Regions from separate parts of the Mesorhizobium sp. B264B1B genome, predicted to be linked through region 1. Evidence: predicted binding sites of a transcription regulator. Region 1 holds the regulator's gene; each other region holds the start of a gene.

Region 1 (7,902 bases):
TCGTCGGCGAAGACGGCAAGCCGCTCTATTCCGCCATGTAATCCCTGCTGAACGAGGAGGGCGCTTCACGGCGCCCTCCCTGTCTTCCTTGAAACGCGAGGGCCAGATGACCGCCGTCTCCGAAGCCATGCCATCGTCGGCCGCCATGCGGGCCAGGGAAGCGACGGTCCGACGCTTCGCGCTCACCGATACGATTTTCCGAACGGCGACACGCTTTTCCGCCATCCTCGTCCTGCTCATCCTCGGCGGCGTGGCGATTTCGCTGTTTGCCGGCTCGTGGGAAGCGCTGTCGAAATTCGGGTTCTCCTTCCTGACGACCGAATCGTGGAACCCGGTCACCGAGAATTTCGGAGCGCTGGCCCCGATCTACGGAACCATCGTCACCGCCGCCATCGCTATCCTGATCGCCGTTCCCATCGGCATCGGCATCGCCATCTTCCTTACCGAACTCTGCCCGCGGCCACTCCGACGCCCCATCGGCATCGCCGTCGAGCTGCTTGCCGGCATACCCTCCATCATCTACGGCATCTGGGGCCTGTTCGTGTTCGCGCCGTTCCTGCAGACGACGGTGCAGCCCTTCATCATCAAGCTTTTCCACGACGTGCCGGGACTCTCCAGCCTGTTTGCCGGCCCGCCCTACGGCATCGGCCTTCTGACCTCGGCGATGATCCTTGCCATCATGGTCCTGCCCTTCATCACCTCGATCACCAAGGATGTCTTCGACACGGTGCCGGCGGTGCTGAAGGAATCGGCCTACGGCATCGGCTGCACGACCTGGGAGGTCACGCGCCGCGTCGTCATCCCCTATACCCGCGTCGGCATCATGGGCGGCGTCATGCTCGGCCTCGGCCGCGCGCTCGGCGAAACCATGGCGGTAACCTTCGTCATCGGCAACGCCCACCGCATCAGCGGCTCGCTGTTCGCGCCCGGCACGACGATCTCGGCGACCATCGCCAACGAGTTCACCGAAGCCGACGGCGATCTCTATACGTCTTCGCTGGTGGCGCTCGGCCTGATCCTGTTCGTCATCACTTTCCTGATCCTTGCCCTTGCGCGCTACATGCTGCTGCGCATGGACAGCCGCACGGGAGCCTGACCGATGTCGACGGCCACATCGCTTCACAATCGACGCAAGCGCAGGAATGCCGTGATGATGACGCTATGCGTCACGGCGGCGGGCATCGGCCTGGCCTGGCTGGCGCTCATCCTCGGCGCACTGCTCTATAAGGGCCTGTCGGGTGTTTCGCTCTCTGTGTTCACCGAAATGACACCGCCGCCCGGCGATGCCGGCGGCCTGCTCAATGCCATCTACGGCAGTATCATGATGACAGTCATCGCCGTCATCGTCGGCACGCCGATCGGTGTCCTCGCTGGGACCTACATGGCCGAATATGGCCGCTTCTCGCGCCTCACCACCGTCGTGCGCTTCATCAACGACATCCTGCTGTCGGCACCCTCGATCATCGTCGGCCTGTTCGTCTACGAGCTGCTGGTGCGGCCGATGGGACATTTCTCGGCGATCGCCGGTGCCGTCGCGCTGGCCATCCTGGTCATCCCGGTCGTCGTGCGCACCACCGAGGACATGCTCAACCTCGTGCCGAACGCCCTGCGCGAGGCCGGCGCCGCGATCGGCGCGCCGCGCTGGGTGGTCATCCGCTCGGTCGCCTACCGTGCGGCGCTGTCGGGCATCGTCACGGGCATATTGCTGGCCATCGCCCGCATTTCCGGCGAGACGGCGCCGCTGCTCTTCACGGCGCTCAACAACCAGTTCTGGTCGAGTAATCTCAATGCGCCGATGGCCAGCCTGCCCGTCACCATCTTCCAGTTCGCTCTCAGCCCCTACGAGGAATGGCAGCAGCTGGCGTGGACCGGCGCACTCATAATCACCCTTACGGTTCTCGGGCTGAGCATCTTCGCCCGCAGCCTTACCGGACGCAGAGAGGACAGATGAAACCGATGTTGTCCACCGAATTGAACACGCCCGAAGTCGCGGTCGAGAAAGCCAAGATCGAGGTCAAGAATCTCAATTTCTACTATGGCCAGTCGAAGGCGCTGAAGGATATCAGCCTGTCGCTGCCCGAGCGCAGCGTCACCGCCTTCATCGGGCCTTCGGGCTGCGGGAAGTCGACGCTGCTGCGCGTCTTCAACCGCATCTACGAGCTCTACCCGAGGCAGAGCGCCGAGGGCCAGGTGCTGCTCGACGGCCAGAATATCCTCGACCGCTCGCAGGACCTCAACCTGCTCAGGACCAAGATCGGCATGGTGTTCCAGAAGCCGACGCCGTTCCCGATGTCGATCTACGAGAACATCGCCTTCGGCGTCAGGCTCTATGAGAAGCTCAGCAAGGCGGAGATGGACGGCCGTGTCGAGCAGGCGCTGAAGCGCGCGGCACTGTGGAGCGAGGTCAAGGACAAGCTCAACGCCAGCGGCCTCAGCCTTTCGGGCGGCCAGCAGCAGCGCCTCTGCATCGCCCGCACGGTGGCGGTGAAGCCGGAGGTCATCCTGCTCGACGAGCCTGCCTCGGCGCTCGATCCGCTGTCGACCGCCAAGATCGAGGAGCTGATCGATGAGCTGCAGGCCGACTATACGATCGTCATCGTCACCCACAACATGCAGCAGGCGGCGCGCGTGTCGAAGCAGACCGCGTTCATGTATCTGGGCGAGTTGGTCGAGTTCGACCGCACCGAGAAGATCTTCACATCGCCCCGCGAGAAGCGCACGCAGGACTATATCACCGGCCGCTTCGGCTGATCCCAGGCATACGAGGACCAAGATCATGGCCGAACACACAGTCGCAGCCTTTGACGAAGATCTCGGACAGATCAGCAGGCTGATCCGCGACATGGGCGATCTCGCCTCATCGATGGTCGGCGGCGCCACCAAGGCGCTCCTGAATTCCGACAACGCGCTCGCCCAGCGCGTCGTCTCCGACGACGCCATCATGGACGCGCGCCAGCGCGAACTCGACGACCGCGCCATCACCCTGATCGCCAAGCGGCAGCCCATGGCGGACGATCTGCGCCATGTCGTCGGCTCGATCCGCATGGCGGGCGATCTCGAACGCATCGGCGATCTCGCCAAGAACATCGCCAAGCGCGTCGGCACCGTCGGCCTTGCCGCCACGCCGCGCGACCTGTCGCACTCCATCGACGCCATGGCGCAGCTTGTGCTGATCCAGGTGCAAGGCGTGATCGAGGAGTATGCGGCGCGCGATGCCGCGGCACTTGCGAAGCTGCGCGCCGACGATGAACGCATCGACGTCAAATACACGTCGGTCTTCCGCGAGCTGCTGACCTACATGATGGAGGATCCGCGCAACATCACCGCCTGCACGCATCTTTTGTTCTGCGCCAAGAATCTCGAGCGCATCGGCGATCACGTGACCAACATTGCCGAAAATGCCTATTATGTGCTGACCGGCACGCAATTGCCCGCCAATCGCCCGAAGCAGGACGAGACGGCGATGTCGGCGCCAGCGGCTTGACGGCAGGGGTGACCAGTCGATGATCGCGCCACGCATCATGGTGGTGGAGGACGAGGAGCCGCTGGGTGTGCTGCTCCGTTACAATCTGGAATCGGAGGGTTATCAGGTAGAGGTGGTGACGCGCGGCGACGAAGCCGAGATCCGCTTGCAGGAGAATGTCCCTGACCTTCTTGTGCTCGACTGGATGGTGCCGGCGGTGTCCGGCATCGAGCTCTGCCGCCGTCTCCGCATGCGGCCCGAGACCGAGCGGCTGCCGATCATCATGCTGACGGCGCGCGGCGAGGAAAGCGACCGGGTGCGCGGTCTCTCCACCGGCGCCGACGACTATCTGGTCAAGCCGTTCTCAACGCCGGAATTCATGGCACGCGTCAAGGCGCTGCTGCGCCGCGCCAAGCCCGAAGTTCTGTCCAGCGTGCTCAAGGTCGGCGACATCGTGCTCGACCGTGAATCGCACCGGGTCTACCGCAAGAAAAGCGAGATCCGGCTCGGGCCGACCGAGTTCCGCCTGCTCGAATTCATGATGCGACATCCCGGCCGCGTGTTCTCGCGCAGCCAACTGCTCGACAATGTCTGGGGCGAAACGATCTATATCGACGAGCGCACCGTGGACGTGCATGTCGGCCGGCTGCGCAAGGCGGTCAACAATGGCCGCATGCCTGACGTGATCCGCACCATTCGGGGCGCGGGGTATGCGATTCGCGAAGACTAGGGATATGTCACGCAACGTTCTCGCCCACGCCTGATTTCGCCTGTGCCCCCGGCGCGAAAATCTCCTGGTCGACGAAGGTCAGCGCGCGCATGGCGCAGCCCTCGCGGATCAGTGGCAGTTCGTTCGGCTCGGTGTCGAAGGAAATCGATTTCGAGTGCTGGCCGCCGGCGGTCTGGGCAATGGCCTCGCGCAGAGCCGGCTCGATCAGGTCGAAGGCGGCGGCGCTGACGCCGACCATGGCGACCGGCGCCGGATCGATCAGCGCGAACAGGCTGCCAAGGCCGTAACCCAGCGCCTCGCCGGCCTTGCGGTAGGCTTCGCGCTCCGGCCCGTCCTTTTCGCGCGCCGAGGCCGCCAGGGTGCGCATGTCGGCGTCGCTGACGTCGACGGGCTCGGTGTCCTCGCCAAGCTGCCTCGCGTTGCGCCAGATGGCATAGTTGCCGGCATAGGCCTCGACGCAGCCGCGCCGCCCGCAGCGGCAGAGCGCCCCGCCGGGGCGATGGATCATGTGGCCGAACTCGCCTCCGGATGAATGGGTGCCGGTGAACAGTTCACCCTTCAGCACCAAGCCCATGCCGATGCCGTGCGACAAAAGGATGGCGATGAAGTCGTCGCGGTAGCGCTGGGGATCGCGCCAGCGCAGCGCCACCGCCATCATGTTGCAATCGTTCTCCATGGTGGCGGGAATGCCGAACTCGGCCTCCAGTATGTCGGCGAAGGCGATGTCGGTCTGCGGCGTGATCGGCGACCACAGCATGGTGCGCGCATCCGTGTCGGTGATGCCCTGGATCGCCAGCGCGATACGGGCGATGCTGCCGACGTCGAGGTCGGGATCCTCGAACCGCCGCCTGACGATGGCCACGCATTCGCCGATCAGCGCCTCGCGCGACAGGGTGAGCGTGTCCAGCCGGCGCTGCTCTTCAGATATCACCTGGCCGGCATAGTCGATGACGGCGACGGAGAGAAAATTCAGCGACAGCACCACGGTCATCACCGCCGCGGCTTCAGGGTTGAGGCTGAGGCCGACCTGCGGCCGGCCGCGTTTCAGCGCACCGGCCTCGCTCGGCTTGCTCTGCGCCAGGATGCCTTCGCCAATCAGGTCGGAGGAGATCGCCGATATGGTGGAATGGCTGAGCCCGGTGGTCGCGGCAATCTCGGTGCGCGAGGGCTGCCCGGCACGGCGCACGGCCGCGATCACCATCGCCCGGTTGCGTCGGCGCAAATCGTCGTGGCGGATTCCGACCGACATGTTTCTCGCATCCTCCCCGTCGCCGCGTTCTCTCCCCAGGATCCCGACGACCGTCAAATACTGGCAGAACCGGCCTTGGCTGTCATTATTTATTCCGGAGCTCGAAAAAAATTCACGAGGACATCAAAATACATCAGAATCGACGTTGACAGCGTTCCGACGATGGACCAGTGTTTTTTCGAGGCTCGAAAAAATAGAGCCTTTGTGCCGGCCTACGGGCCTGTTTGGTCGCGCCATACGCGGCGCAGGGAGGATTAAGATGAAGAGATTCACAGCCGCCATCCTGGCGGGTGTCGCCATGTCGCTGACGCTCGCGTCGGTCGCGCAGGCGAAGGACAAGGTCATCGGCGTTTCCTGGTCGAACTTCCAGGAAGAGCGCTGGAAGACCGACGAGGCCGCCATGAAGAAGGCGATCGAAGCCGCCGGCGACAAGTATATTTCCGCCGACGCCCAGTCCAATCCCGGCAAGCAGCTCACCGACGTCGAGAGCCTGATCTCCCAGGGCGCCAATTCGCTGATCATCCTGGCGCAGGACGCCTCCGCCATCGGCCCGGCGGTGCAGAAGGCGCTCGACGAAGGCATTCCGGTCGTCGGCTATGACCGCCTGATCGAGAACAAGGACGTCTTCTATCTGACCTTCGACAACAAGGAAGTCGGCCGCATGCAGGCCCGCGAAGTGTTCAAGGTGAAGCCGGAAGGCAACTACGTCTTCATCAAGGGCTCGGGTGCCGATCCGAATGCCGATTTCCTGTTCTCGGGCTCCATGGAAGTGCTCAAGGACGCCATCGACAGCGGCAAGATCAAGAATGTCGGCGAAGCCTATACGGATGGCTGGCTGCCGGCCAATGCGCAGAAGAACATGGAGCAGTTCCTGACCGCCAACGACAACAAGGTCGACGCGGTCGTCGCGGCCAATGACGGCACTGCCGGCGGCGTCGTCGCGGCGCTGACGGCTCAAGGCCTGGCCGGTACCGTTCCGGTCTCGGGCCAGGACGGCGACCACGCGGCGCTGAACCGCATCGCGCTCGGCACGCAGACCGTGTCGGTGTGGAAGGACGCGCGTGAACTCGGCAAGAATGCCGCCGAGATCGCCTCGCAGCTGGCCGACGGCAAGAAGATGACCGATATCGCCGGCGTCAAGGACTTCACAACGCCCGGTGGGAACACCGTCAAATCGCTGTTCCTGACCCCGGTTGCGATCACCAAGGACAATCTCAACGTCGTCATCGACGCCGGCTGGATCAAGAAAGACGAGGTCTGTGCCGGCGTCGCGGCGGGCAGCGTAGCGGCCTGCAACTGATCTTCCATTTCATGCGATGAACGCCGCGGCTGCCAAGCCGCGGCGTTTTTTCAAGAAAATTTGTTTTTCCGCCCCGGGCGGGTAACTTCTAGGCTGGCTTCCGGCATCCCGCATCGGACGGGCAGGCCGGCGGGAGAAAATCATGACCGATACGACGTCCAACCCGCAGGCCGACACCGCGCGTGCGTCGGAACTCGGCGCCGTCGCCCGGTTCCTTAAGGCGACCGAGATCGACACGCGCATGCTCGGCATGATCGGCGCGCTGCTGCTGATCTGGATCGGGTTGCATGTCTTGTCCAGCCTGCGTCTCGGCGTCAATCCGCTCGATTTCGACAGCCGTACCTTTCTCACGCCGCGTAATCTGTGGAACCTGTCGGTGCAGACCTCGGCCGTCGCCATCATGGCCTGCGGCATGGTGCTGGTCATCGTCATGCGCAATATCGATCTGTCCGTCGGTTCCGCCGAAGGGTTGATCGGCATGGTCATGGGCTTCGCCCAAGTGCATTTCCTAGTGCGCTTCGTCGGGCTTGAGCTTGGCAACCCATGGATCTGGGTGCTGGCGCTGGTCATCGGCCTGGTGCTCGGTCTGTTGATCGGCGCCTTCCAGGGCTTTGTCATCGCCTATCTCGAAGTGCCGGCCTTTATCGTGACGCTGGGCGGGCTTCTGGTCTGGCGCGGTGCGGCATGGTGGGTTACCAGCGGCCAGACGGTGGCGCCGCTCAACGCGACGTTCCAGCTGATGGGCGGCGGCCCGGCCGGATCGATCGGCGCGACCTGGAGCTGGGTGGTCGGCATCGCCGCCTGCCTTGCGGTGGTGCTTGCGCTGTTCAACGGGCGGGTACAGCGCAAGCGCTTCCGTTTCCCGCTGCGTCCGATCTGGGCCGAGACGCTGATCGGCGTGGTCACCTGCGCCGTCATCATGGGCGCGGTTTGGCTGGCCAATTCCTATCCATGGCCTGTCGGCATCGTGAACAGATATGCAGCCGCCAACAACATAACCGTGCCCGAGGGCGGCCTGTTCATCGCCCACGGCATCGCCATACCGGTGCTGATGGCCATCGCCGTCGGGCTGGTCATGACCTTCATCACCAAACGCACCCGTTTTGGTCGCTATGTCTTTGCCATTGGCGGCAATCCGGAAGCAGCCAACCTCGCCGGCA
Region 2 (7,902 bases), on a different contig from region 1:
GGACGCTGCCAGTCGGCTACAGGGTGAACGTCACCGGCTGCCAGCCGGGTTGGTGCAGAATCCATGGCGGCGGCCTCAGCGGCTGGGCCAGTTCCGGCTATCTCTCGCGGGCCCATGTCGTTCGCCCGCCAGTGATCATCGTGCGCCCGCCGCATCGTCCGCCGCACTGGCAGCATCGGCCGCACCGTCCTCCGCACCATCGCCCGCCGCACAAACCGCGTCCCGGGAAGTGCAAGATCGCACCAGGTTTTTCCTGCAAATAACGGATTTTAGCGGGGTCACACGACAGGATGTCGTGACGGATCGGAACCATCGGCTCCGATTCGGGCCTGTTCAGGCGGCGGGTTTCGGGGCAACGTCCGTCATGCTGTCAGGAGCCCGCCGGCCGGCCGGAACGTCGGGAGTAAGGGCGCGTTAAGGTCGCGATCCCTGAACCGATGAAGAGGTTTGGCCATGGCCATTCGTGACTTGGCGCATACGCGCAACGAAGCAGGCGGCGAGGCTCTCGCAATTCCGGTGGTTGCCACAATGATCGCCGTTCTGTTTGCCGGCAGCACGGTGCTGACGCCGCTGTACATCATCTACAAGCAGCAATTCGGCTTTTCACAGATCACGCTGACGCTGGTCTACGCGGTCTATGTCGTCGGCAATCTCGGCGCCCTGCTGATGTTGGGCGGCGCGTCGGATGTCGTTGGGCGCCGGCCTGCCGCTCTCGCGGCCATGATCGTCGCCGTCGCCAGCGCGCTTGTCTTTCTGTTCGCCAACAATGTCGTTCTGCTCGATGTGGCGCGCGTCCTGAGCGGGCTTGGCATCGGTGTCGGCGCGGGGACCGGAACGGCATGGATCGCCGAGCTTCTCCCCGGCGCTGACAAGGCGCGCGCCAGCGTCATTGCCACCAGCACCAATTTCCTGGGCCTCGGTTTCGGCGCACTCGTTTCGGGACTGTTGGCGCAGTATGAACCGTGGCCCTTGCGCCTGGTCTTCATCGTTTATCTGGCGGCGCTTGTATTCGTCTTCATCCTGGTCTGGCGTACACGCGAAACGGTGGCGGAGCCTGGCGGCCTCGGGCAGATTTCCATGCGGCCGCACTTTGCCGTGCCGGATGAAATCCGCGCGCGCTTCGTCGCGCCGGCGGTGACCGGTTTCGGCGCCATGGCGCTGGTCGGCTTCTATGCCGCGGTGGCGCCAAGCATCCTGGCGCAGCAACTGCACGAGACGAACCATGCTGTCGCCGGTGCGCTGTTCTTCGAATTGGCGATCATCACCGCGCTCAGCATAGTTGCGCTGAAGCAAATGCAGAGCGGCAAGGCCATGCTGGCCGCGCTGACGTTGATGATTCCCAGCATCCTCATGGTGGTGGCGGCGCAGATGCTGGCGTCGATGGCGCTGATGATCGCCGCCACCGCCTGCTGCGGCGTGACGGCCGCACTCGGCTATCGTGGCAGCCTGCAGGTGGTGAACGAGATCGCACCGGAGGATCGCCGCGCCGAAGTGGTATCCAGCTTCTTCATCTGCTGCTTTATCGGCAATGCCTTGCCCGTCATCGGCATCGGCATCATCTCGACCTATGCCAGCCCCATCGCGGCCAGCCTGGCGTTCGCCGCGATGATCATCGTGTTTGCGCTGGTCGCGCTGGGCTTTGGGTTGAAAAACAGGCCTTGAGAGCGGCCAGCTTCAGCCGTTCGGCGTCTCTGGGGAAAAATGCGCGCGCTGGCGCGGCACGCCGAGCCCGGTGTCGGGCGGCTCGCCAGCGGCCGGCCTGTTCTCGATCATGTGCAGGGTGCGCCAGCCGCCGAGACGGTAATAGGCCGCGGCCAGCAGCAGGGAGGTGATCGAGCCGGCGGGGAAACTCCACCACAGCGCCTCCTCGCCGATCACATCGCGCATGAAATAGGCAAAGCCGGTGCGCACGACCAGCACCGAGATCACCAGGATGACCAGCGGCGGCATCACGGCGCCCGTGGCGCGCACGGTGGCGAACAGCACGATGGTGACGCCGAACAGGATGAACGACCAGGATGCGACGTTGTTGATGTGAGCGGCGATGTCTATCGCCGCGCTGTCGCGGCTCAGGAACAGGCTGAGGATCGAGCGATCGAAGACCCATAGAAGTGCCACGAGAGCACCGGTCAGCACCAGGTTGAAGCCGACGCCTGACGCTGCGATGCGGCTGATGCGGTCCCAGCGGCCGGCGCCGACGTTCTGCGCCGCCATCGAGGACACGGCCGCGCCGATGGCGAGCGCGGGCATCTGGATGTAGGTCCATAACTGCGCGGCGATGCCGTAGGCGGCGGCCACCTGCGAACCGTAGGAATTGACGATGCCCATCACCGTCAGGGCCGCGGCCGAAATCACGATCATCTGCAAACCCATCGGCACCCCCTTGAAAACGACGACGCGCAGCAAGGCGGGATCCGGCCGCAGCAGCGCCAGATTGGCGCCGGCCAGACGCAGCGGGTGCTTACGGACATAGAGCACGATCAGGATGGCAATGACGCTCACCGTCTGGCCGACAAGCGTCGAGGTTGCCGAGCCGGCGATGCCGAGCTCTGGAAACGGCCCGATGCCGCGGATGAGCAGTGGGTTCAAGATGATGTCGAGCACGACGGCGAGCGCCATGAAAAAGAACGGCGTTCGCGAATCGCCGGCGCCGCGCAGCACCGTCATCACAAAGGACAGAAGGTTCATCATCGGCACGGCCACGAAGATGATGCGCAAATAGGAGCGCGCCAGCGGCAAGGCGTCGGGCGGTGTGCCGAGCGCGCCCAGAATGGCGTCTACCCAGATCCAGCCGCAGACGGCGAACAGCACCGAGACGAAGAAGAAGAAGGTGGCGCTGGTGCCGACGATGCGGCGCGCCTCGGGTAGGTCGCGGGCGCCGACCGATTGCGCCACCAGTATGGTGGCCGCCATGCCGATGCCGAACACCGTGCCGAGGATGAGGAACAGCACCAGATTGGCATTGGAGGTGGCGGTGAGCGCGGATTCGCCGAGGAAGCGGCCGACCCAGACGGCGTTGACCGAGCCGTTGAGCGATTGCAGCACGTTGGAGCCGAGCACCGGCAGGGCGAACAGCAGGAGCGTGCGCGGAATGGGGCCGCTGGTCAGGTCACCGGTGCGCCGGCGCGCGGGCATCTTTTCATCCATGGCGGCAATCCGGCAAAGCTGGTTCTTTTGAGTCCGGCACGCAGGATACCGCAGGCCCGACCGGGATGCACCCTGGAGAAAGGAGCGATGGCGGGTAAGGCACGCCGTCGTGCATCCGATCATGCTTGTCGGGCCGGAGGCCCGCCTGGCGCCTCCGGCAAGATGCTTACTTCCTGGCGAGGCCGGGAAGCGTGACCTGAAAGACAAGGAACATGGTGTCGACATCGGCGCCGTCCTCGGCCTTGTAGGGCGCGCCGACCTGGAAACCGTCCTGGGCGAGGAAATCGTTGTCGTTGGCGACGAACAGGAAATAGTCGTCGGGCAGCTTCGGATCGAGCACGCTCGCCAGCGACATCGCTTCCCACTTTTCCGAGAGGTTGTCCTTGTCATTGGGCGCGCCATTGTGCAGGTCGAAGCGGGCAAGCTCGGCCTTGTCGTTGATGTCGATGAACGGCGTCAGCCTTGCCGGCGTCCCCGACGGATCGAGCACGCCCTTGGGCGCCACCGGCTTGTCGGCGGCATCGAAGGGACCGCCGGCGATGTCGGTCGCGCCGGAAAGGTCGACAATGTCGATCTTGCGATACAGCGACTCTTCGCCCTTCAGGCCCTGGCCATTGCCGCTGTCGCGCGCCAGCATCAGGAAAGCCGTGTCCGACAGCGCCACGATCTCGCTTTGCGCAGCCACCTTGGTCTTGCCCTTGGCGTCCTTGAACACCGGCAGCGGCACGACATATTCATGTGCCAGCTTGAGATGGGCAAGATCGGAGGCGTCATAGACCAGCGCCCTGGTGTTCTGGCGCGTCGAGGCCGAATCGCCGCCGTCCTGCCGGGTCGCCGACTGCAAAACCGCGATCACGAACTTGCCGTCCGGCGTCATTGCCATGCCTTCGAGGCCCTGATTGTTCTGGCGGCCGGTTTCGGGATCCTTTGGGTCGGGTTCGGCAGCACCTGGGCCCGGATTGTCGGAAGCAAAGTTGGCCGTGCCGTGGCGCATCGGCACGAGCGCGGCCGGAGGCTGGGTCGCCGACATCAGACGGCCGTCGGCGGAGAAGCGGTAGATGTCGGGACCGTATTCGTCGGAGACGAGCATGGTGCCGTCGGGCAGCCGCACGATCGCCTCGTTGTCGAGCGCGAGCTTGCCATTGTCGGCCTGCGGCAGGACAGGCATGTCGCCGGCGGCGGGACGCACGCCGTTCAGCGGGTCGAGACCGCTGGCGTCGGCGCCCTTGTCGTCGGTCAGGAGCATGGTGTCGGCGAGCGTCGCCTTGACGCCGGTCTGCTCCTGGCCGGCCGCGGGCGCGGCACCTGGCGCCACCGGGGCGAACTCGATGTTGATCGTGTTGAGGCGCGGCCGGTAGTCGGTGGTACCGACGACGTTATAACCGCGGTCGGGCAGCAGCCACAGCGAGCCTCTGTAGGTGCCGGCATCATGCGTCCAGCCCGCGGTGTCGATCGACATGCCGGAGCCGGAGCCGAAGGTCTCGCCGAACCTGTCGCGCTGGCCGGCCGGGATGCGGCCAACCCCCACCAGCCCCTTGTTGACGAAACTGGCGCCGCCGACGCTGGCCGAGCTGTCGGCGAAGGCGGGCAGCGAAACGGCCGAGGCCGCCAGCGCGGCGACCAGCAGCCGCAACGAGAATGAGCGTAGATGCGTCATGGATATCCCCTTGATGACAAAGCGCCGGGACGGCGGAATTCTGAGGTTGCCTGGCGGCGGCGAGGCTGCCGCCCTGGAGGGCCGCTTGTGCCCTCGGCAAGCGGTCTAAGGCGCGAACATGATGCTTGCATGACAGTTGGTGACGCATTCGCGTCGGCCCGCCGCGACGCTGCTGGGGAAGTGCGGCCGCGCCAAAAAATCGATCGTTCCGACACAGGTTCGACAGCGTCCAGGAGCTGTTCGTAGTACTAGACACTCATGTACAGTACGTATATGGTTCCGGTTTCGAACAGTCCGTGGAGGAGGGAAGCCTTGAAGTCTCACTACCGCGCAGTCGTCATCGGGGGAGGAGTGGTGGGCGCTTGGTGCTCTATCACCTGGCGCGGTTCGGCTGGTCGGATGTGGCGCTGATCGAGCGCGCCGAACTGACGGCGGGGTCGACTTGGCATGCGGCGGCGGGGTTCCACGCGCTCAATGCCGACCCCAATGTCGCCGCGCTGCAGGATTACACCATCAACCTTTACCGCGAGATCGAGGCCGAATCCGGCCAGGACGTCGGGCTGCACATGACTGGCGGCGTCAACATAGCCAGCGATCCGGCGCGCTGGGAGTGGCTGAAATCGGCCTGGGCGGTATTCCAGTCGGTCGACATCGAGACCGCCCGGCTGGTGACGCCTGACGAGATCAAGGCAATCTGCCCGATCGTCGACGTCACCGGCGTGCTTGGCGGCCTCTACGATTCCAACGAGGGCCATCTCGACCCTTACGGCACGACGCATGCATATGTTGGTGCCGCCAGGAAGCGCGGTGCCGACGTGATCCTGCGCAACCGCGTGGTCGAGCTGAAGGCGCGCGCCGACGGCCATTGGGATGTCGTCACAGAGCAACGCACCATCACCGCCGAGCATGTCGTGAATGCCGGCGGGTTGTGGGCCAAGCAACTCGGCCGCATGGCCGGGGTTGAACTGCCGGTGACGCCGATGGAGCACCATTATTTCGTCACCGAGGACATTCCGGAAGTCGCTGCCCTCGACAAGGAGATCGGCCTGGCCGTCGATCTCGACGGCTTTTCCTATCTGCGGCAGGAGCGCAAGGGCGTGCTGCTCGGCGTCTACGAGCAGAACCCGAAGCACTGGAACATGGACGGCGCGCCGTGGGATTACGGCATCGAGCTCATCCCCGAAGACACCGACCGCATCGGCCCGGAACTTGCCAAGGCGCATGAGCGCTTCCCTTGCCTGGCGACGGCAGGCATCCGCAAATGGGTCAACGGCGCCTTCACCTTCACCCCGGACGGCAATCCGATCGTCGGGCCGGTCCGCGGCCTGAAGAATTACTGGGTCGCCTGCGGCGTCATGGCCGGCTTCAGCCAGGGCGGCGGCGTCGGCAAGTCGCTGGCCGAGTGGATGATTCACGGCGAGCCGCAGGCCGACATTTTCGGCATGGACATCGCCCGCTACGGCGCCTTCGCCGCAAACCGGGAATATCTCAGGCAGACGACGCGACAGTTTTATTCTCGTCGTTTCGTCATGACCTTTCCCAACGAACGGCTGCCTGCGGGCCGGCCGCTGAAACGCCCCGGCGCCTATGACGGCATGAGTGCGGCGGGCTGCGAATGGACGGCTTCCTGGGGGCTGGAAATCCCCGCCTATTTCGCGCCGATGGGATTCCGCGAGGAGACGACGCTCAGGCGCTCCAACGCCTTCGACATCGTCGGTGACGAGGCGCTGCAAGTCCGGCGCGCCGCCGGCCTCATCGATATCTCGGCCTATGCGCGCTACGCGATCACGGGACCGGGCGCGGAGGCCTGGCTCGACAGGCTGCTGGCCTGCAGGCTGCCGAAGGCGGGACAGGCGAGGCTGGCGCCGATGCTCGGGCCGGACGGGCGGCTGAAGGGCGATCTCACCGTCTTCAACTGGGGCAATGGCGACTACTGGCTGATGGGCTCCTACTATCTGCGCGAATTCCACATGCGCTGGTTCGAAGCGCATATGGCTGAAGGCGTTTGCGTCACCGATATTTCAGATGCGATGTCGGGCTTTCTGGTCACCGGCCCCAATGCCAGAAAGATCGTCGAGCGCACGACGCACCAGGACATCTCCCCCAAAGCATTGCCATTCATGGGATGCGGCGAATTCGACATCGGCATGGTGCGGGCAAGGGTGGCTCGCCTCTCCATCGCCGGCGAACTCGGCTTCGAGATCAACTGCCCGGCCACCATGCATGCCACATTGCGCGAAACGCTGCTTGCCGCCGGCGAGGATCTCGGCCTCGCCGAGATTGGCTATTACGCACTCAACGCGCTTCGGCTGGAAAAGAGCTTCGGCATCTGGTCGCGTGAATTCACGCAAGGCTACACGCCCGGCCAGACAGGTCTCGACCGCTTCATTGCTTTCGACAAGGGCGATTTCATTGGCCGCGAGGCGGCGCTGAAGGAACGCAAGGCCGGTGTTGCACGACGGATCGTGACGCTGGAAGTCGATGCCATCGACGCGGACGCCAGCGGCTTCGAGCCGGTCTGGCACGGCGCTCGGCGCGTCGGCTTCGTCACCTCCGGCGGCTTTGGCTACACGATCGGCAAGAGCGTCGCGCTGGCGTTGGTGGATGACGATTTTGCCGAGGAAGGAACGGCGCTTTGCGTGCACATTGTCGGCACCGAGCGGCCGGCGCGTGTCATTCCGGCTTCGCCCTACGATCCCTTGGGCAAGGCGATGCGGCAATGAGGAGGTTTCCGGATGATCGATGACGCGGCACGCGAAGGCAGGCGCGAGCGCCGGCGAGGACGCATCGGCGAGGCCGGCAGCGAGAGCAGCCGCCGGCCCAATTACCGCTCTCTGAAGAACCCATTCCTGCCGCAGCCAATCTTTTCGGACGACCACGTCGCCTCGATCCACGACACGGCGCTGCGCGTGCTGGAAGAGCTGGGCATCAAGGTTCTGCTGCCGCAGGCGCGCGACCTGCTCGCTCGCGCCGGCGCCCTGATCGACCCCGAAACCGACATGGTGCGGATCGGCCGCGACATGGTGGCGGCCGCACTGGCCTCGGCGCCAAAATCGATCCAGACCCATGCCGGTGACCGCTCCCGCGATCTGACGCTG
Region 3 (7,902 bases), on a different contig from region 1:
CCTATGTGCTGTCGACCAAGGTCGGGCGCCTGTTCCGGCCCGTTCCGGAAGATCAGGTTCCCGATCACTCCTATGTCGATCCGCTGCCCTTCGCGCTCGACTACGACTATTCCTATGACGGCATCATGCGCTCGGTCGACTTCAGCTATGCGCGGCTTGGTCTAAACAGGATAGACATCCTGTTTGTGCACGACATCGGCGTGTACACGCATGGCGTCGAGAAGACCAAAATGCACTTTCGCCAGTTGATGGACGGTGGGCTCAAGGCGCTCGAAGAACTGAAAAACTCCGGCGTCATTTCCGCCTACGGGCTCGGCGTCAACGAAGTCCGGATATGTCTCGACGTGATGCGTCGCGCGCCGCTCGATTGTATCCTGCTCGCCAGCCGCTATTCCTTGCTCGATCGCAGCGCCGAAGCCGAACTTTTGCCGCTCTGCCGTGCCCGACAGACTTCGCTGGTCATCGGCGGTGTGTTCAACTCAGGCATATTGGCGACCGGACCGGTGCAGGGCGCCCATTTCGACTACAAGCCCGCCAGCGGTGACGTGCTCGACCGCGTCGGCGCGATGGAGCGGATCGCCGCCGAAGGTGGTTACCCGCTCGCCGCCGCCGCGTTCCAGTTCCCCCTCCAGGAATCCTCGGTCGCCACCGTGCTGACCGGCACCGCCAAGCTGGCGAACCTGACCCGAAATCTCGAACTGCTCGATGTCGACGTGCCTCAGGCGGACTACGCCAGATACCGCCCCTACACCGTAGTGCAGGAATTGGCATGAAGTGTCCGATCCGCCCGGGCGAAGGCGTGCGATCGCGGGGCTTCACGATCCCGCGAACCGAAGAAGGAACGGGCATTCTATATTGACTAATTTATGGAATTAATATTCCATACGTTAGTCACACGAAACGGAAGCGTCGGGCAGCGTGGGGAGAGCAAGGCGCCAGTGCTGTCATGACCGCCATGCCCCGAGGATGGCATAAACACCGCTTGCATCGACCGGATCGATGCACTATCAAAATACTGCAACTGTTTTTTATTGATAAAGTTCTGTTTGGCTACGCCTATCCGAACCGAGCTTCCGTATCGTTCACCGGGCGACCTAGGGAGGAATTCCATGAAATTCGTGACCAGCATTCTCAATCGCCGCGCTGTCATGGCGCTGGCGGCCGCGTCGATGCTTGCCGGCGTCATGCACTCGGCGCCGGTTTCGGCGGCGGACGTGACCATTCCGATCATCGTCAAGGACACCACGTCCTTCTACTGGCAGATCGTCTTGGCCGGGGCCCGCAAGGCCGGCAAGGATCTCGGCGTCAACGTGCCGGAGCTCGGCGCCCAGGCAGAGACCGACGTAAACGGCCAGATCTCGATCCTCGAAAACGCCGTCGCCAGCAATCCGGCGGCGATCGTCATCTCGCCGACCGAGTTCAAGGCGCTCGGCAAGCCGATCGACGAAGCCGCAGCCAAGGTCAAGGTTATCGGCATCGATTCCGGCGCCGACTCCAAGGCCTTCACCTCCTTCCTGACCACTGACAACGTCCAGGGCGGCCGCGTCGCCGCTGACGGGCTCGCAGCGGCCATCGGCGAAGCCAATGGCGGCAAGATCGAGGGCGACGTTGCCCTGATCACCAACACGCCTGGCGCCGGCTCGCTCGAACAACGCAAGCAGGGCTTCATCGAACAGCTCAAGGCGAAATATCCGGGCCTGAAGCTGGTCGCCGACAAATATGCCGACGGCCAGGCCACCACCGGCCTCAACATCGCCACCGACCTGATCACCGCCAATCCGAACCTCAAGGGTATTTTCGCTTCCAACCTGATCATGGCGCAGGGCGTCGGGCAGGCTGTCGCCGAAAACAGCCTCGGCGGCAAGCTGGCGCTGGTTGGCTTCGACAGCGACGAGAAGCTGATCAAGTTCCTCAACGACGGCGTCATTTCCGCCCTCGTCGTCCAGGATCCCTACCGGATGGGCTATGACGGCATCAAGACCGCGCTTGCCGCCTCCAAGGGCGAAAAGGTCGAGACCAATGTCGACACCGGCGCCAACCTGGTCACCAAGGCCAACATGAAGGATCCCAAGATCGACGCGCTGCTCAACCCGAAGCTCAACTGAGCATCGGCACGCGCAACTGTTTCCGGGGCCTCTGCGCCCCGGAAACAACAGGGAGGATTGCCATGACGTCGACCGCGCAGGAACTGCATCCGGCCCCCGTGCTGGAGCCCGGCAGGACGATCCTCGAGCTGCAGGGTCTGGAAAAGCGCTATCCCGGCACGCATGCGCTGAAGCCTGTGACCCTGGCCTTCAAGGCGGGAGAGATCCACGCCATCGTCGGCGAGAACGGTGCCGGCAAATCGACCCTGATCAAACTTCTGACCGGCGTCATCCCGCGCACCTCCGGAGAGGTTGTGTGGGAAGGCAAGCCGGCTGCCCTGGCGACGCCGCACGAAGCCATGGCGCTCGGCATCAACGCCGTGCACCAGGAAGTCGTGCTCTGCCGCCACCTGACCGTCGCCGCCAACATGTTCCTCGGCGAGGAGAACTCGCGCTTCGGCATCCTCCAGCAACGAGCCATGGTCAGGGAAGCGCAGAAGATCATCGACGGTCTCGGCTTCGACCTGCCGGCGCATGTCGTGCTCGGCGATCTCACCATCGGCCAGCAGCAGCTGATCGCCGCCGCCCGAGCCACCGTGCGCGGCACCAAATTCCTGATTTTCGACGAGCCGACCGCCTACCTCACCCGCAAAGAGGCCGACCAGCTGTTCACGCTGATCCGCCGCCTGAAGGGTGAAGGCGTCACCATCATCTACATCAGCCATCGCATGGAGGAGGTGTTCGAGCTCGCCGACCGCGTCTCGGTGCTGCGTGACGGCACGCTGGTCGGCACCCGCAACATCGCCGAGACCAATGAGCCGGAGCTGGTCAAGCTGATGATCAACCGCTCGATCGAGCAGATCTATCACAAGGAGCATTTCACGCCGGGCGCCGTCATCGCCGAGGCGCGGAACCTGTCCGGCAAGGGTTTCGAGAATGTCTCTCTGTCGGTGCGCGCGGGCGAGATCGTCGGGCTCTACGGCCTGATCGGAGCCGGCCGCAGCGAATTCGTCACCACCCTCTACGGCCGCCACCGCAAATCGGCCGGCCAGGTGTTGTGGGAAGGCAAGGAGGTGCAGGTCAACTCCGAGCACGACGCCATCAAGCTCGGCATGGCGCTGGCACCGGAAAGCCGCCGCGACCAGGGCCTGTGCCTCAACCTGCCGGTTGCATTGAATCTCAACCTGCCGATCTACAAGCGCATATCGAAAAATCTGCTGATCTCGTCTGCGCAGGAGAAGGCCGAGGCGGACCGGCAGATCGCCGACCTCAGGATCAAGACGCCGACGCGCGGCGCGCTGGCCTCCAGCCTGTCGGGCGGCAACCAGCAGAAGATCGTCATCGGCAAGTGGCTGGCGCACGGCGCCAAACTGTTCATCTTCGACGAGCCGACGGTCGGCGTCGATGTAGGCACCAAGGCCGAGATCTACCGGCTGTTCAGTGTGCTGTTGTCCAAGGGCGCGGGCATCATCCTGATCTCGTCCTATCTGCCTGAGGTCTACGGACTGGCTGACACGCTGCATGTGTTCAGGCGCGGCAAGCTGGTGGCCACGCATGGTTTCCGCACCGCCGATCACGAGGACATTCTGAGCCAGGCCCTGGCCGAGAAACAAGAAAAGACGGGAGGACAGACATGAGCACCGAGGCGATCCCTGCCGAAAAGCCGAAGCGCAACTACAATGCCCTGTTCGGGCTGACGCTGCTTGGCCTGCTGCTTCTGATGTGGGTCATCCTGGCGGTCGCCACGCCGTCCTTCGCTTCGGCGCTCAATATCACCAACCTGCTGCGCCAGGGTTCTCTGATCGCCATCCTGGCCGTCGGCCAGACCTTCGTCATCATCACCGGCGGCATCGACCTTTCCGTCGGCGCCATCGTCGGCTTCGCCACCGTCATCGTCGCACTGCTGATCAATGCCGGCTGGCCGGTCTGGATCGCGGTTCTGGCGACGCTGCTGGTGGGGGTCGCCATCGGCCTGTTCCACGGTTTCGGCATCGTCAGGATGGGCCTGCCGCCCTTCATCATCACGCTGGCGACCATGACCTCGCTGCGCGGCATCGGTCTCCTGATGACCAATGGCAATTCGATATCGATCAACAGCGACGCGTTCCAGGCGTTTTCGCGCGGCTCGCTGCTGGGGATCCCCTATCTGTTCTGGATGGTGATCGTGGTTGCGCTGCCCTCCTACGTCTTCCTGCACCACACGCGATGGGGACGCTATCTCTTCTCCGTCGGCTCGAACGCGGAAGCCGCGCGCCTCTCCGGCGTCAACGTGCCGCGCACGATCTACATGGCCTATGTGCTGTCCGGCCTGTGCGCGGCCTTCGTCGGCGTGCTGCTCGCGTCCCGCATCGGCATCGGCAATCCGACGCAGGGCGACACCTACGAGCTGCAAGCCATCGCCTCGTCGGTGATCGGCGGCACGTCGCTGTTCGGCGCCATCGGTTCGGTGCACGGGCCGCTGATCGGCTCGTTCATCCTCTCCACCATCAACAACGGCGCCAACCTGCTCAACGTCAACACGTTCTGGCAGCGCGTCATCACCGGCATGTTGATCATCGTCATCGTCTACTTCGACGGCCTGCGCCGCCGAGGTGGCAAGTAAAATCGATCGCCGGCCGGGTCGAAAAATCGGCCGGCGATTCCATGAACCGACTGGATTGAAGCATGAAAGCCGTTGTCTGCCGTTCGCCCGGCGACCTTGTCGTGGAAGACCGTCCCGCGGCTGGCTCGCCGCCTCCCGGCTGGGCGCTGGTGGCGGTCAGCCATGTCGGCATCTGCGGCACCGACTACCACATCTTCGAGGGCAAGCATCCCTTCCTCGCCTACCCCCGCATCATGGGCCATGAAGTGTCGGGGACCATCGTCGAGGCGGGCGAAGGCGTTGGTCTTGCCACGGGCGAGCCGGTCATCATCAATCCCTATCTGGCGTGCGGCAAATGCATCGCCTGCCGGCACGGTAAACCCAATTGCTGTGTCCGGATCGAAGTGCTCGGCGTGCATCGCGACGGCGCCATGTGCGAACAGATCCTTATCCCGGAACAAAACCTCTATCCAGCCAACGGCCTGTCGTTGGCCGATGCCGCGGCCGTCGAATTCCTGGCCATCGGCGCCCATGCGGTGCGGCGCTCGCGTGCCGATCCCGGCGCACGGACGCTCGTCATCGGCGCCGGACCGATCGGGCTCGGCACCGCCATCTTCGCCCGCATCGCCGGGCTCGACGTGACGCTGCTCGACATGAGCAGCGAAAGGCTCCGCTTCGCCGCCAATGAACTCGGCTTCAAGACCCTCGACGGGTCGCGCGGCGCGGCATCCGATCTGGTCAGCGAAGCGACATCAGGCGAAGGCTTCGACGTGGTCTTCGACGCCACCGGGAACACCCCCTCGGTGCAGTCGGCCTTCGCTCATGTCGCGCATGGCGGGACATTGGTGCTGGTCAGCGTCGTGAAGGACGACATCGCCTTTTCCGACCCCGAGTTCCACAAGCGCGAGATGACGCTTGTCGGCAGCCGCAATGCCTTGAGGGCCGACTTTGACCACGTCGCCGCTTCGATCCGCGATGGCGCGGTGCCGCTGGCCAAGCTCGTCACCCACCGCACCACGCTTGCCGACACGCCACGTGACCTCGCCCGCTGGGCGCATGAGAAATCCGGGCTGATCAAGGCCGTGATCGAGGTAGGGGCATAACATGGCAGGCCGTGAACCCGGCCCGAATTGACCACACCCCCGCGCAGGTCGACCCCCAAACGCCAAGCCGCTGACAAGTGCGCGCGACCGGGCTGGTCTGATTCCAGCGTTAGGCCGACACGCCTACAGCGCCGACAGTTTCAGCTCCACCCGCTCCGCCGGGAAGCGCGCCTCGGCGAATTGGATCGGCCGGCCGTCCGGCGTCATGTTGACGGCCACCGTGACCAGCACGATGCCGCCCGGCTGCAGATCGAGGTCGGCAAGGTCGGAAGCATCGGCGTGACGCGCCGACAGCACCGTCGATTGCCTGAGATAATCGTCTATGCCGAAACGCTTGAGCGATGCGGTGATCGACCCGGTCTCGGCCATGGCCACATCGATGCCGGCGAAGCGCCTGGCGTCGAACCAGCCGGAAGCGCGCGACACCGGCTTCCCATCGGCCTCGCCGCGCGTCTCCAGGCGAATCACATCCGATCCCCTGGCAACGCCCAGGGCTTCGGCGACGCGCCGGCTGGCGGGCTCGACCGATGAGGCCAGCAGCACGATATGCCGCTCCGACGCCTGGCCCTGCAAGCCGGTTGAAAATCGCGTGCGCGCGCCGATCGGATAGGACAGCCGCTTGCGCGACAGCACGAAAGTGCCGCGCCCCTGCTCGGCCCGCAGTACCCCGTCTTGCACGAGCGCCGCGATGGCGCTGCGCACCGTGTGACGGTTGACGCCATAGCGCTCGGCCAGCGCCACCTCCGGCGGCAGCGCGGCATTCTCGGCAAAATCGCCGGCAGCGATCGATTGCAGGATTCGGTCGGCGATCTGGCGCCACAACGAGACGCCGCTGCGCCGCTCGATACCGTCAGCCACGTGTTTTCCGTTCACGGTTTCGCCCCTGGCCGGCCCCTGTCACGCACCCGTCATGGACTCGCGTTAGGTAATGGGTATAATTCGTATGGTTGTCTATATCAATAGATAAATTAGAAGCAAGGATGTTGCTCATGCGAGGACAGGAAGCGCGCGACCAGGCCGAACGCAAGGCGGCCATGGCAACCCTGGCGCAGTCCAGCGGCGACGACATCGTTCGCCTCTGGAACGAATCCGGCCTGCCTGCCGAGGCCGAACTGCTGCGCGGTCCCGAGACCGGCCTGGTCACCATGCGCGGCCGCATCGGCGGCGGCGGCGCGCCGTTCAATGTCGGCGAGGCCACCGTGACCCGCGCCACAGTGCGCCTGCCGTCCGGACAGGTCGGCCATTGCTATGCGCTCGGCCGCGACAAGCAGAAGGCGAAGCTGGCGGCCATCGCCGACGCGCTGTGGCAGGACCCCGCCCACCGAGAGGCGGTCGAAACGGGCCTTCTCGCGCCGCTGCGGGCTGCCTTGACCACGGCACGAGAAAGGCGCCGCGCCGAAACGGCGGCAACGAAGGTGGATTTCTTCACCATGGTTCGCGGAGAAGATTGATGGATATCGCAGCGCAATCGATCGAGGGCGGGTTCGCCGATCCGGTGTTCAACGCCCAGACGGTGTTTCGCGCCGTCATGGACGCAATGGCGCGGCCGGGCAGCGTGCAACCCTTGCCGGCCCTGGCCCGCCCGCCGGCGCCGCTTTCGGCGACATCGGGCGCGGTTGCGCTGGCATTGTGCGACAATGACACGCCGCTCTGGCTCGACCCGGCCCTGCATGCCTCGGCAGCGGTCATGTCCTGGCTCGGCTTTCACAGCGGTGCGCCGCTGGCCAACACCCCGGCCGACGCGCATTTCGCCTTTGTGGCCTCGCCGGCCGAGATGATGGCGCTCGACGGTTTCTCGCAAGGCACGCAGGACTATCCCGACCGCTCGACCACATTGATCCTGCAGGTCGGCGATCTCACGTCAGGCACGCCGCTGCTGCTCGAAGGTCCTGGCATCGAGAAGACGGCGACGATCGCGCCGGCCCGCATGCCGCGTCATTTCATCGAGCAGTGGAAGCAGAACATCAACCGCTTTCCGCGCGGCGTCGACATCATCCTGGCGGCACATGACAGCCTCGCCTGCCTGCCGCGTACGACACGCATCAAGACTACGGAGGCCTAGCGATGTATGTTGCGGTAAAAGGCGGCGAAGCCGCGATCGCCAACGCCCACAGCCTGCTCGCCGACCGTCGGC
Region 4 (7,902 bases), on a different contig from region 1:
GGCGCGCTGCCGGTGGCGGGCCGTGTCAGCCGCGTTCCCTCCGGTCATCCCGAAGGCTATCTCGAAGGCTTCGCCAACATCTACCAGGAGGCCGCACGCGCCATCCGCGCCGCGCGGCGCAAGGGCGGCAAACCTGCCAAGGACGTCGTGTTCCCGACCATTCAGGACGGCGTGGAGGGCATGGCCTTCATCGAGGCCTGCGTGAAATCGTCGAAGAAGAATGGAGCGTGGACGAAACTTTAAATTGACCTCGCGGGGGATCATTTTGGGGAGGGGCGTCGATGAAAATCGGCATGTGCATGTTCTTGTGGACGACGGCCGTATCGAAGAAGCACGAGCCATTGCTTCGCGACATCAAGGCCACCGGCTTCGACGGCGTCGAGATACCGATCTTTGCCGGTATGCCGGACGACTACAGAAAACTCGGCGAGCTGCTCGATCGCATAGGGCTTGAACGGACCGCCGTTTCAGCGATGGGCGATCCGGCGATGAACCTGATCTCGGCCGATGCGGCAACGCGCAAGGCCGGTGTCGACTACATGAAATGGGCGATCGATTGCGCAGATGCCCTCGGCGCCAGAACGCTAAGCGGCCCCTTGCATTCGACGCTCGGCGCCTTTTCCGGGTCCGGCCCGACCGCGGCCGAGAAGAAACGCTCCGTCACCTCGCAGCGCGCCATCGGCGATCATGCAGGCAAGAGGAACGTCACCATCGGGCTCGAGGCGCTCAACCGCTTCGAATGCTATCTCCTCAACACGATGGCCGACCTGTCGGAGCATATCGATGCCATCGACCGGCCGCACATCAAGGCGATGTACGACACCTTCCACGCCAATATCGAGGAGGCAGACCCGATCGGCGCCTATACGAAGCATCGCAGGAATGTCGTGCATATCCATATATCGGAGAACGATCGCGGCGTGCCGGGGCGCGGCAACATCCCCTGGAAGGAAACATTCTCGGCCATCCGCAAGAGCGGCTACGACGACTGGCTGACGATCGAGGCGTTTGGACGTTCGCTGAAGGATCTCGCGGCGGCGACCAAGGTGTGGCGCGATTTTTCCGAGAGCCCGGAAGCGGTTTATCGGGATGGATATAAGCATATCAAGAACGGGTGGAAGAAGGCCGCCTAGGTGCCTTGGTCGGGCGATAGTGACGCGAACAAGACCTGCGTCGGCGACCTTTGGCGGATAGAAAGAAGCCTCGGCCTAGGGCGACAGGCGTCAGCCAGGACGGCCTGGCGCCATTCCTCTCCCCCGTCGATCGGGGGAGAGGTGGCGGGCGGCGCGGGCCGGGGGGGCGGGGGAGAGGTGAGCGCAGCTCGACGGAGTGGGGGTCGATCCTTGGCGCGGCACTATACGATGCCCGTGCTTATGCGTCACAAGGTTAGCCCTGCTCGGCCTGCAACCTGTTGTAGTCGTGAATCGTCCGGCTCAGCCTGCGGCGCAGGAAATTGGAAATGTTGTCGAAGATGAAGACCACGACCAGCGTCAGCAGCACCATGTAGAAGACGTTGGCCCAGTTCGAATTGGTGCGCATCGCTTCCCACAGTTTCAGACCGATGCCGCCGGCGCCGACGGCGCCGATAATGGTTGCGCCCCTGGTGTTGGATTCCCACTGATAGAGCGTCTGGCTGATGAACACCGGCACCACTTCCGGCAGTACGCCGTAGCGCTGCACCAGAAGACGGTTGGCGCCTGTCGACACAACACCTTCGCGCGGCTTGTCATCGATGTTCTCCAGCGCCTCGGAATAGGTTTTGCCGAGCGTGCCGATCTCGGTGAAGAAGATCGCGGCGCTGCCGGCCAGCGGACCCGGTCCGAAGGCGCGCGTGAAGAACAGTGCCCAGATCAGCATATCGATGGAGCGCATGAAGTCGAAGAAGCGCTTGAGCAGCTGGTTTACCAGCCGGTTGGGGGTGATGTTGCGGGCGGCGAAGAAGGCGAGCGGGAAGGCGACGATGCCGCCGAGCGCGGTGCCGAGAAAGGCCATGACGATGGTCTGCAACAGCTTTGTCCAGACATCGCCATGCTGCCACTGCGCATTGTTCCAGATGTTGTTGCCGGCGAGCGCCAGATTGGAGGTGCCCGCTTTCAGCTCGGGGCCCGACGTGATCAGTGACACCACCTCGCCGGCGGATTTTCCGAAGAAGGGCGAGCGTGTGTCGAAGACGAAGTTCGCCCAGCCGAGAAAGCGCTTGCGGATCCTGACGCGATCGGGGGCGACGCGGACCTCGCCGGCGAAGCCCATGTCGGCGACGACCTCATCCTCATGCACGGTGACCCAGTCGGGAACAGGTCCCGAGACCAGCGGCTTGCCGCTGTCCAGCGCCACCGCCACGCTCGTCCCAGCGGCGACGATCGTTGCTCGTGCCTTGTCGAAGGTGACCGACTTCGCCGTGCCGTCGATCAGGACCGTCACCGAACCGTCGGCGTTGGTCTTGACCCAATCCGGGTGGGGATTGGGGCCGAGTACAGAAAAGCGGGGGTATTTGGCCGTTATCTGCGGCTCGTCGAGGCGGAAGATCGGCTGCACGTCGTAACTGATCCACTGGGTCAGGAACAGCGGCAGCCGCTCCCAATGCGATTCCCGCAGCACTTGCGGCAGATTGAAGAACCACAGCGCGTAGAGCAGGTAGAGCAAGATGCCGCCAAGCAGCAGCAGCGGCCCGAAACGCTTGTGGAACGGCCGGCGGAACACTTGCGGGAAGCGTTCCTCGATCGACTGGATTTCGGCGGCGGTCATGATCAGGCGCTCATCACAAAGGCCTGTTCGCCGACCAGCTTGCGGCGCAGCCAGGCGGAGAACTGGTCGACGATGAAGATGGTCGTGAACAGGAGCAGCACCAAGGCTATCGTCTTGGCGCCGAAGCCGCGCGAGATCGACAGCTTCAGCTCCTCGCCGATGCCGCCGCCGCCGACCGCGCCCATGATGGTGGAGATGCGCACGTTGATCTCGATCCTGAGCAGCGTATAGGACATGAAATTGGGCAGCACCCGCGGCAGGCCGGCAAAGCGTACCCGTTCGAACCAGTTGGCGCCGACGGCCCGCAGGCCTTCCTCGGCGCGCATGTCGATGTTCTCGTTGATCTCATAGAACAGCTTGCCCAACGCGCCGATCGAATGCAGACCGATGGCGATGATGGCGGCGATCGGACCTATCGAGACGATGGCCGCGAACAGGCCGGCGATGACGATCTCGGGAAAAGCCCGCAGCAGTTCCATGAAGCGCTTGACGACAAGCCGCAGCAGCGGATGCGGCGTCAGGTTGCGCGCCGCGATGAAGGAGAACGGCACGGCGAAGACGAAACCAATTGATGTCGAGACCAGCGCCACGTTAAGCGTGGTCAGCATCAGCTCGAAATATTCGGGGATGTAGAAGCCGCCCCAGACATAGGCGCGGCCGAGGGGAAAGTTGAATTCCTGCGTGCCGGTGTCATGCGGGGAGGCGATGTCGAACAGCGCCCGCCAGACATCGTTCCAGTCCTTGGGAACGAGCCAGCTCAGGAAATCCAGTATGTGCGGAAGCCGGTCGAAGAAGTGTCCGGCATTGGCATCGTCGGCGAACCACATGGTGCCGCCGAGTGCGACCAACAGCAGGCCGACGCCGATGGCGGTGTAGAGCCGGCGCAAGGAGGTCTGGCGACGCCAGGCGTCGGCCATCTGGTGCGTGGCGCCGGAAGGAGCTGTCAGGGAAAAGGTCATGGTCGGAGATGCAAGAAGGGCGGCGTTTTCTCGACGCCGCCCTTCCTGACTTCTGCCTTTAGCCGCCGATGGCTGCCTTACGGGCTTCGACGATGACGTTATAGAAATCCGCCTTCACCGGAACGTAGCCGGTAAAATCACCGCCTTCGACGCCTTCGAAGCAAGCCTTGTCCTTCTTGGGCAGGTCGGTGAAGAAGGCCGCCAGCTTGGCCGTCATCTCGTCGCCGAGCGCCGTGCGCACGACCAGCGGACCGTTCGGGATCAGGCCCGAGCGCCAGACCTCGACGAAGTCGTTGGGGTCGACGGCGCCCTTGGCGACTTCCTTGTGGAAGGTGCCGGAGGTGTAGCCGTCCTTGAAGTCGCCGATGCCGGAGGAATCGTCCACCGCCACGTCGACCTTGCCGTCACGCACGGCGAGCACATTGTTCTCATGGCCGCCATTGAACTGGGTCGAGGCGAAGAAGGTCTCGTTCGACGCGCCCGTGTCCTTCGGAATCTGCGTCAGCGGGATCAGGTAGCCGGAGGTCGAATCCGGATCGGCGTAACCGAGCTTCTTGCCCTTGGCCGACTTGATGTCGGTGATGCCGGAGGACTTCAGCGCCAGGCCGATCGAATAGTAGCCGGTCGCGCCGTCGGTCTGCTGGGTTGTGAGGATCGGGGTTACCGCCTTGGGATCCTTGAGGACGACGCTGGCATAGCCGGAAGCGCCGAGTTCGGCAAAGTCGAGCGTGCCGCCGAGCAGGCCCTGGATGACGCCGTCATAGTCGGCGGCCGGGAACAGCGAGACCTTCTCGAAGCCGAATTCAGCCTTCAGGTGATCGGCCAGGCACTGGTAGTTGCGCAGCCGGTCGGTTTCGTTCTCGCCGCCGAGGATGCCGACGCGGAATTCCTTCATATCGGCGGCATGCGCCGCGCCGGTGGCCATTGCAAGCACCGAAACGGCGCTGAAAACCATTTTCCTGAACATCTGATTTCTCTCCTGTAGGTTCCGGCCCCGCGCCGGCGGCGTTGGTGATTTTGACGGGTGCCCTGACGCGGGCTGGCGATCCAGGTCGCTCTCAGTAACCCGGGAATGCGGGTTCGAGCGGTCCGGCGGATGCGGCGATCTTTTGCTTGAAGGCAACGCTGGTCGAGGTGATGGCCTCGGATATCTCGCCGCCATTGCTGTCGGCGCCATAGACGAGACGGACGGCCTCGCGGTTAAGCTCCTCCGGCGGCCCGTCGAACACGACCTTGCCCGCGGCCATGCCGATGATGCGGTTGCAATAGGTGCGGGCGGTGTCCAGCGTGTGCAGGTTGGTGACCACGGTGATGCCCTCGCGCAAATTGATGTCCTGCAGCGAATCCATCACCACCTTGGCATTGAGCGGGTCGAGCGAAGCGATCGGCTCGTCGGCCAGGATCACTCGGGGCTGCTGCATCATGGCGCGGGCAATGGCGACACGCTGCTGCTGGCCGCCCGACAAGGTGCCTGCGGGCTGCAGCGCGGTACGGGCGATATCGAGCCGCTCGAGGGCGGCGACCGCCTGCGCACACTCGGTCCGCGAGAACATGCCGAAAAGGTTCGACAGGGTCGGACGATGGTTCAGCCGGCCGAGCAGCACATTGGTCAGCACGTCGAGGCGCGGCACAAGGTTGAATTGCTGGAAGATCATGGCGCAGTCGCGCTGCCAGCGCCTGAGCGGCGAACCGCGCAATTGCGAGACCTCGGCTCCGTCGAAGAAAATCGATCCATGGCTGGGATCGATGAGGCGGTTGATCATACGCAGAAGCGTCGACTTGCCGGCGCCGGAACGGCCGATAACGCCGACCATCTGACCCTGCGGGATCGAGATGCTGACATCGTTAACGGCGGTGTTCTTGCCAAATCGTCGGGTGACGCCGCGGATTTCGAGCGTGGCTGACATGGTGCGTTCCCGTCCAGTCGCGGTTGAAGGTCCTGTTGACCCTCGCTAGCGCAGCGCCATGAACCTGCGGTGTCGGATTGATGTCAGTTTTGTTACCACCCACAGCCGTGTCGTGCGCGATCAGGCCAGGACCAATCAGTTCCTCGAAGTGCTTCCATGTCCCTGAAGCTGCGGAAGGCAGGCGGCTCGAGAAGACAGCCCCCTGCCCGAACTCTATGTAAGGAATGCGAATAGTGAGCAGCCCTATTCCATTCACCACCGTCATCCACCGTATTTTTCCAGGAAAGCTTCGGCCTCGAGCTGACGGAAATCGTCGAGTGCGGCGCGCAGCCTCGCATGGTCCCAATCCCACCAGGCAAGCGCCTGGTAGCGCTCGGCGGTGCGGCGGTCGAAGCGCTCGCGGATCGGCTTTGCCGGCACGCCGGCGACGATGGTGTAGGGAGCGACATCCTTCGATACCACCGCTCCGGCGCCGACCGCGGCACCGTCGCCAATGGTGATGCCGGGCAGGACCGTCGAGCCGTGGCCGAGCCAAGTGTCGTGACCGATGAAAATACGCCTGGCGCGGCGCTCAGCGAAGAAGTCGCTCTCGTGTTCGGCATCGTCCCAATAGTCCGATGCGCGGTAGGTGAAATGGTGCAGCGTCGGTCGCCAGGTCGGGTGGTTGGTGGCGTTGATGCGCACGCTTGCCGCGATGTTGGAGAATTTGCCGATCGTCGCACACCAGACGGCGCAGTCCTGCATCATGTAGGAATAGTCGCCGAGTTCGCTTTCCGAAACCCGACAGCGGTCGGCGATTTCGGTCCAGCGGCCGAGCGTCGAATTCTCCACGTCCGCCGTCGGGTGGACCAGCGGCGTCTCCGACAATTTCCTGCTCATGCGGCGAGCTTTCCCGGGGCGAAGGCGGTGACGTCGATGATGCGGTCGGCCACCGACGCGCGCACATCATGGTCGTGGAAGATGCCGAGCAGGGCGACGCCTGCCGCCTTCTTGGCGGCGATGAGTTCGATCACCACATCGCGGTTCCTTGCGTCGAGCGAAGCGGTCGGCTCGTCGAGCAGCAGGATCGGGTGCCCGGTGATGAAGCCACGCGCGATGTTGACGCGCTGCTGCTCGCCGCCGGAGAAGGTCGCCGGCGGCAATGCCCAGAGTTTTTCCGGCAGGTTAAGCTGCGCCAGCAGGGCGCGCGCCTTGCTTCTTGCTGCTTCGCGATCCTCACCGCGCTCTACGAGCGGCTCAGCGACGACGTCGAGCGCCGATACGCGGGGCACGGTGCGCAGGAACTGGCTGACATAGCCGATGGTCTGGCGGCGCACGGCAAGCACGGTGCGCGGGCTGGCGCTGGCAAGGTCGATCAGCCCGTCTTCGTGCGTGACGATGATCTGGCCTTCGTCGACGGCGTAATTGCCGTAGAGCATCTTCAGGATCGAGCTCTTGCCGGCCCCGGACGGGCCGCCGAGCACGGTGCATTCACCGGCGCGGATCGAGAAGGAGACACCGGCGACGACAGGCAGTTTGATGCCGTCGCGCAGATGCATGGTGAAGCTCTTGGCGACGTCGGAAACAACGAGAGGCGTCGGCATCAGAAGGTACTCCAATCGTTATTCGTTTGCGGGCAGGACAGAGGGGGGTGACTTGGCGCCATCGTCAAACCTGCAGAATCGAGGAAACAAGCAATTGCGTGTACGGCGCGCGCGGGTCATCGAGCACGCGGTCGGTGAGGCCGCTTTCGACAACGCGCCCGTCCTTCATCACCATCATGCGCTGTGACAAAAGCCGGGCCACCGCGAGGTCATGGGTGACGACGATGGCGGCGAGGCCGAGATCGGTGACGAGGCCGCGCAAGAGATCGAGCAGGCGCGCCTGCACCGAGACGTCGAGGCCGCCTGTCGGTTCATCCATGAACACCAGCCGCGGGCCGGTGACGAGGTTGCGGGCAATCTGCAGGCGCTGGCGCATGCCGCCGGAAAAGGCGCGCGGGTCGTCGTCGATGCGGTCTTCCTCGATCTCGACGCGCGACAGCCAGTCGACGGCGGTGGCGCGGATCTTGCCGTAGTGGCGGTCGCCCACCGCCATCAGCCGCTCGCCGACATTGGCACCGGCCGACACCGTCATGCGCAGGCCGTCGGCCGGATTCTGGTGGACAAAGCCCCAGTCGGTGCGCATCAGGAAGCGGCGCTCGGCCTCGCTCATGCGGTAGAGTTCGCGGAACTGGCCGTCGCGCATGCGGTAGCTGGCGGTGCCGGATGAGGGCAACAGTCGTGTCGACAGGCAGTTGAGCAAAGTCGTCT

What was found. Region 1 encodes PhoB, which activates phosphate uptake and scavenging genes when phosphate is short. Its sites were predicted from a motif close to TGTCATNNANCTGTCAT; they were not measured.
Region 2: a site for PhoB is predicted at 4,923-4,939, ahead of LB547_RS00520 (esterase-like activity of phytase family protein). Genes of this name have one in related genera too.
Region 3: a site for PhoB is predicted at 6,664-6,680, ahead of phnF (phosphonate metabolism transcriptional regulator PhnF). Genes of this name have one in related genera too.
Region 4: a site for PhoB is predicted at 5,681-5,697, ahead of phnC (phosphonate ABC transporter ATP-binding protein). Genes of this name have one in related genera too.

Annotation. Positions count from the first base shown of each region.
Region 1 covers NZ_JAIUIS010000008.1:83,438-91,339, reverse strand. Annotated here, with positions in the region: gene pstS (phosphate ABC transporter substrate-binding protein PstS) at 1-41, shown strand, start outside; gene pstC (phosphate ABC transporter permease subunit PstC) at 107-1,096, shown strand; gene pstA (phosphate ABC transporter permease PstA) at 1,100-1,951, shown strand; gene pstB (phosphate ABC transporter ATP-binding protein PstB) at 1,948-2,751, shown strand; gene phoU (phosphate signaling complex protein PhoU) at 2,777-3,484, shown strand; gene phoB (phosphate regulon transcriptional regulator PhoB) at 3,504-4,193, shown strand; gene LB547_RS17795 (ROK family protein) at 4,201-5,442, opposite strand; gene xylF (D-xylose ABC transporter substrate-binding protein) at 5,702-6,742, shown strand; gene LB547_RS17785 (sugar ABC transporter permease) at 6,885-7,902, shown strand, end outside.
Region 2 covers NZ_JAIUIS010000001.1:117,142-125,043, forward strand. Annotated here, with positions in the region: gene LB547_RS00505 (SH3 domain-containing protein) at 1-263, shown strand, start outside; gene LB547_RS00510 (MFS transporter) at 454-1,662, shown strand; gene LB547_RS00515 (MATE family efflux transporter) at 1,675-3,147, opposite strand; gene LB547_RS00520 (esterase-like activity of phytase family protein) at 3,314-4,804, opposite strand; partial or broken gene LB547_RS00525 (GcvT family protein) at 5,117-7,527, shown strand; gene LB547_RS00530 (trimethylamine methyltransferase family protein) at 7,540-7,902, shown strand, end outside.
Region 3 covers NZ_JAIUIS010000009.1:55,723-63,624, reverse strand. Annotated here, with positions in the region: gene LB547_RS19425 (aldo/keto reductase) at 1-773, shown strand, start outside; gene LB547_RS19420 (ABC transporter substrate-binding protein) at 1,110-2,105, shown strand; gene LB547_RS19415 (sugar ABC transporter ATP-binding protein) at 2,168-3,721, shown strand; gene LB547_RS19410 (ABC transporter permease) at 3,718-4,686, shown strand; gene LB547_RS19405 (zinc-binding alcohol dehydrogenase family protein) at 4,749-5,768, shown strand; gene phnF (phosphonate metabolism transcriptional regulator PhnF) at 5,892-6,626, opposite strand; gene phnG (phosphonate C-P lyase system protein PhnG) at 6,758-7,219, shown strand; gene phnH (phosphonate C-P lyase system protein PhnH) at 7,219-7,830, shown strand; gene LB547_RS19385 (carbon-phosphorus lyase complex subunit PhnI) at 7,833-7,902, shown strand, end outside.
Region 4 covers NZ_JAIUIS010000009.1:45,687-53,588, forward strand. Annotated here, with positions in the region: gene LB547_RS19335 (Gfo/Idh/MocA family protein) at 1-243, shown strand, start outside; gene LB547_RS19340 (sugar phosphate isomerase/epimerase family protein) at 282-1,133, shown strand; gene phnE (phosphonate ABC transporter, permease protein PhnE) at 1,387-2,745, opposite strand; gene phnE (phosphonate ABC transporter, permease protein PhnE) at 2,748-3,704, opposite strand; gene phnD (phosphonate ABC transporter substrate-binding protein) at 3,763-4,671, opposite strand; gene phnC (phosphonate ABC transporter ATP-binding protein) at 4,763-5,611, opposite strand; gene LB547_RS19365 (DapH/DapD/GlmU-related protein) at 5,873-6,490, opposite strand; gene phnL (phosphonate C-P lyase system protein PhnL) at 6,487-7,194, opposite strand; gene phnK (phosphonate C-P lyase system protein PhnK) at 7,259-7,902, opposite strand, start outside.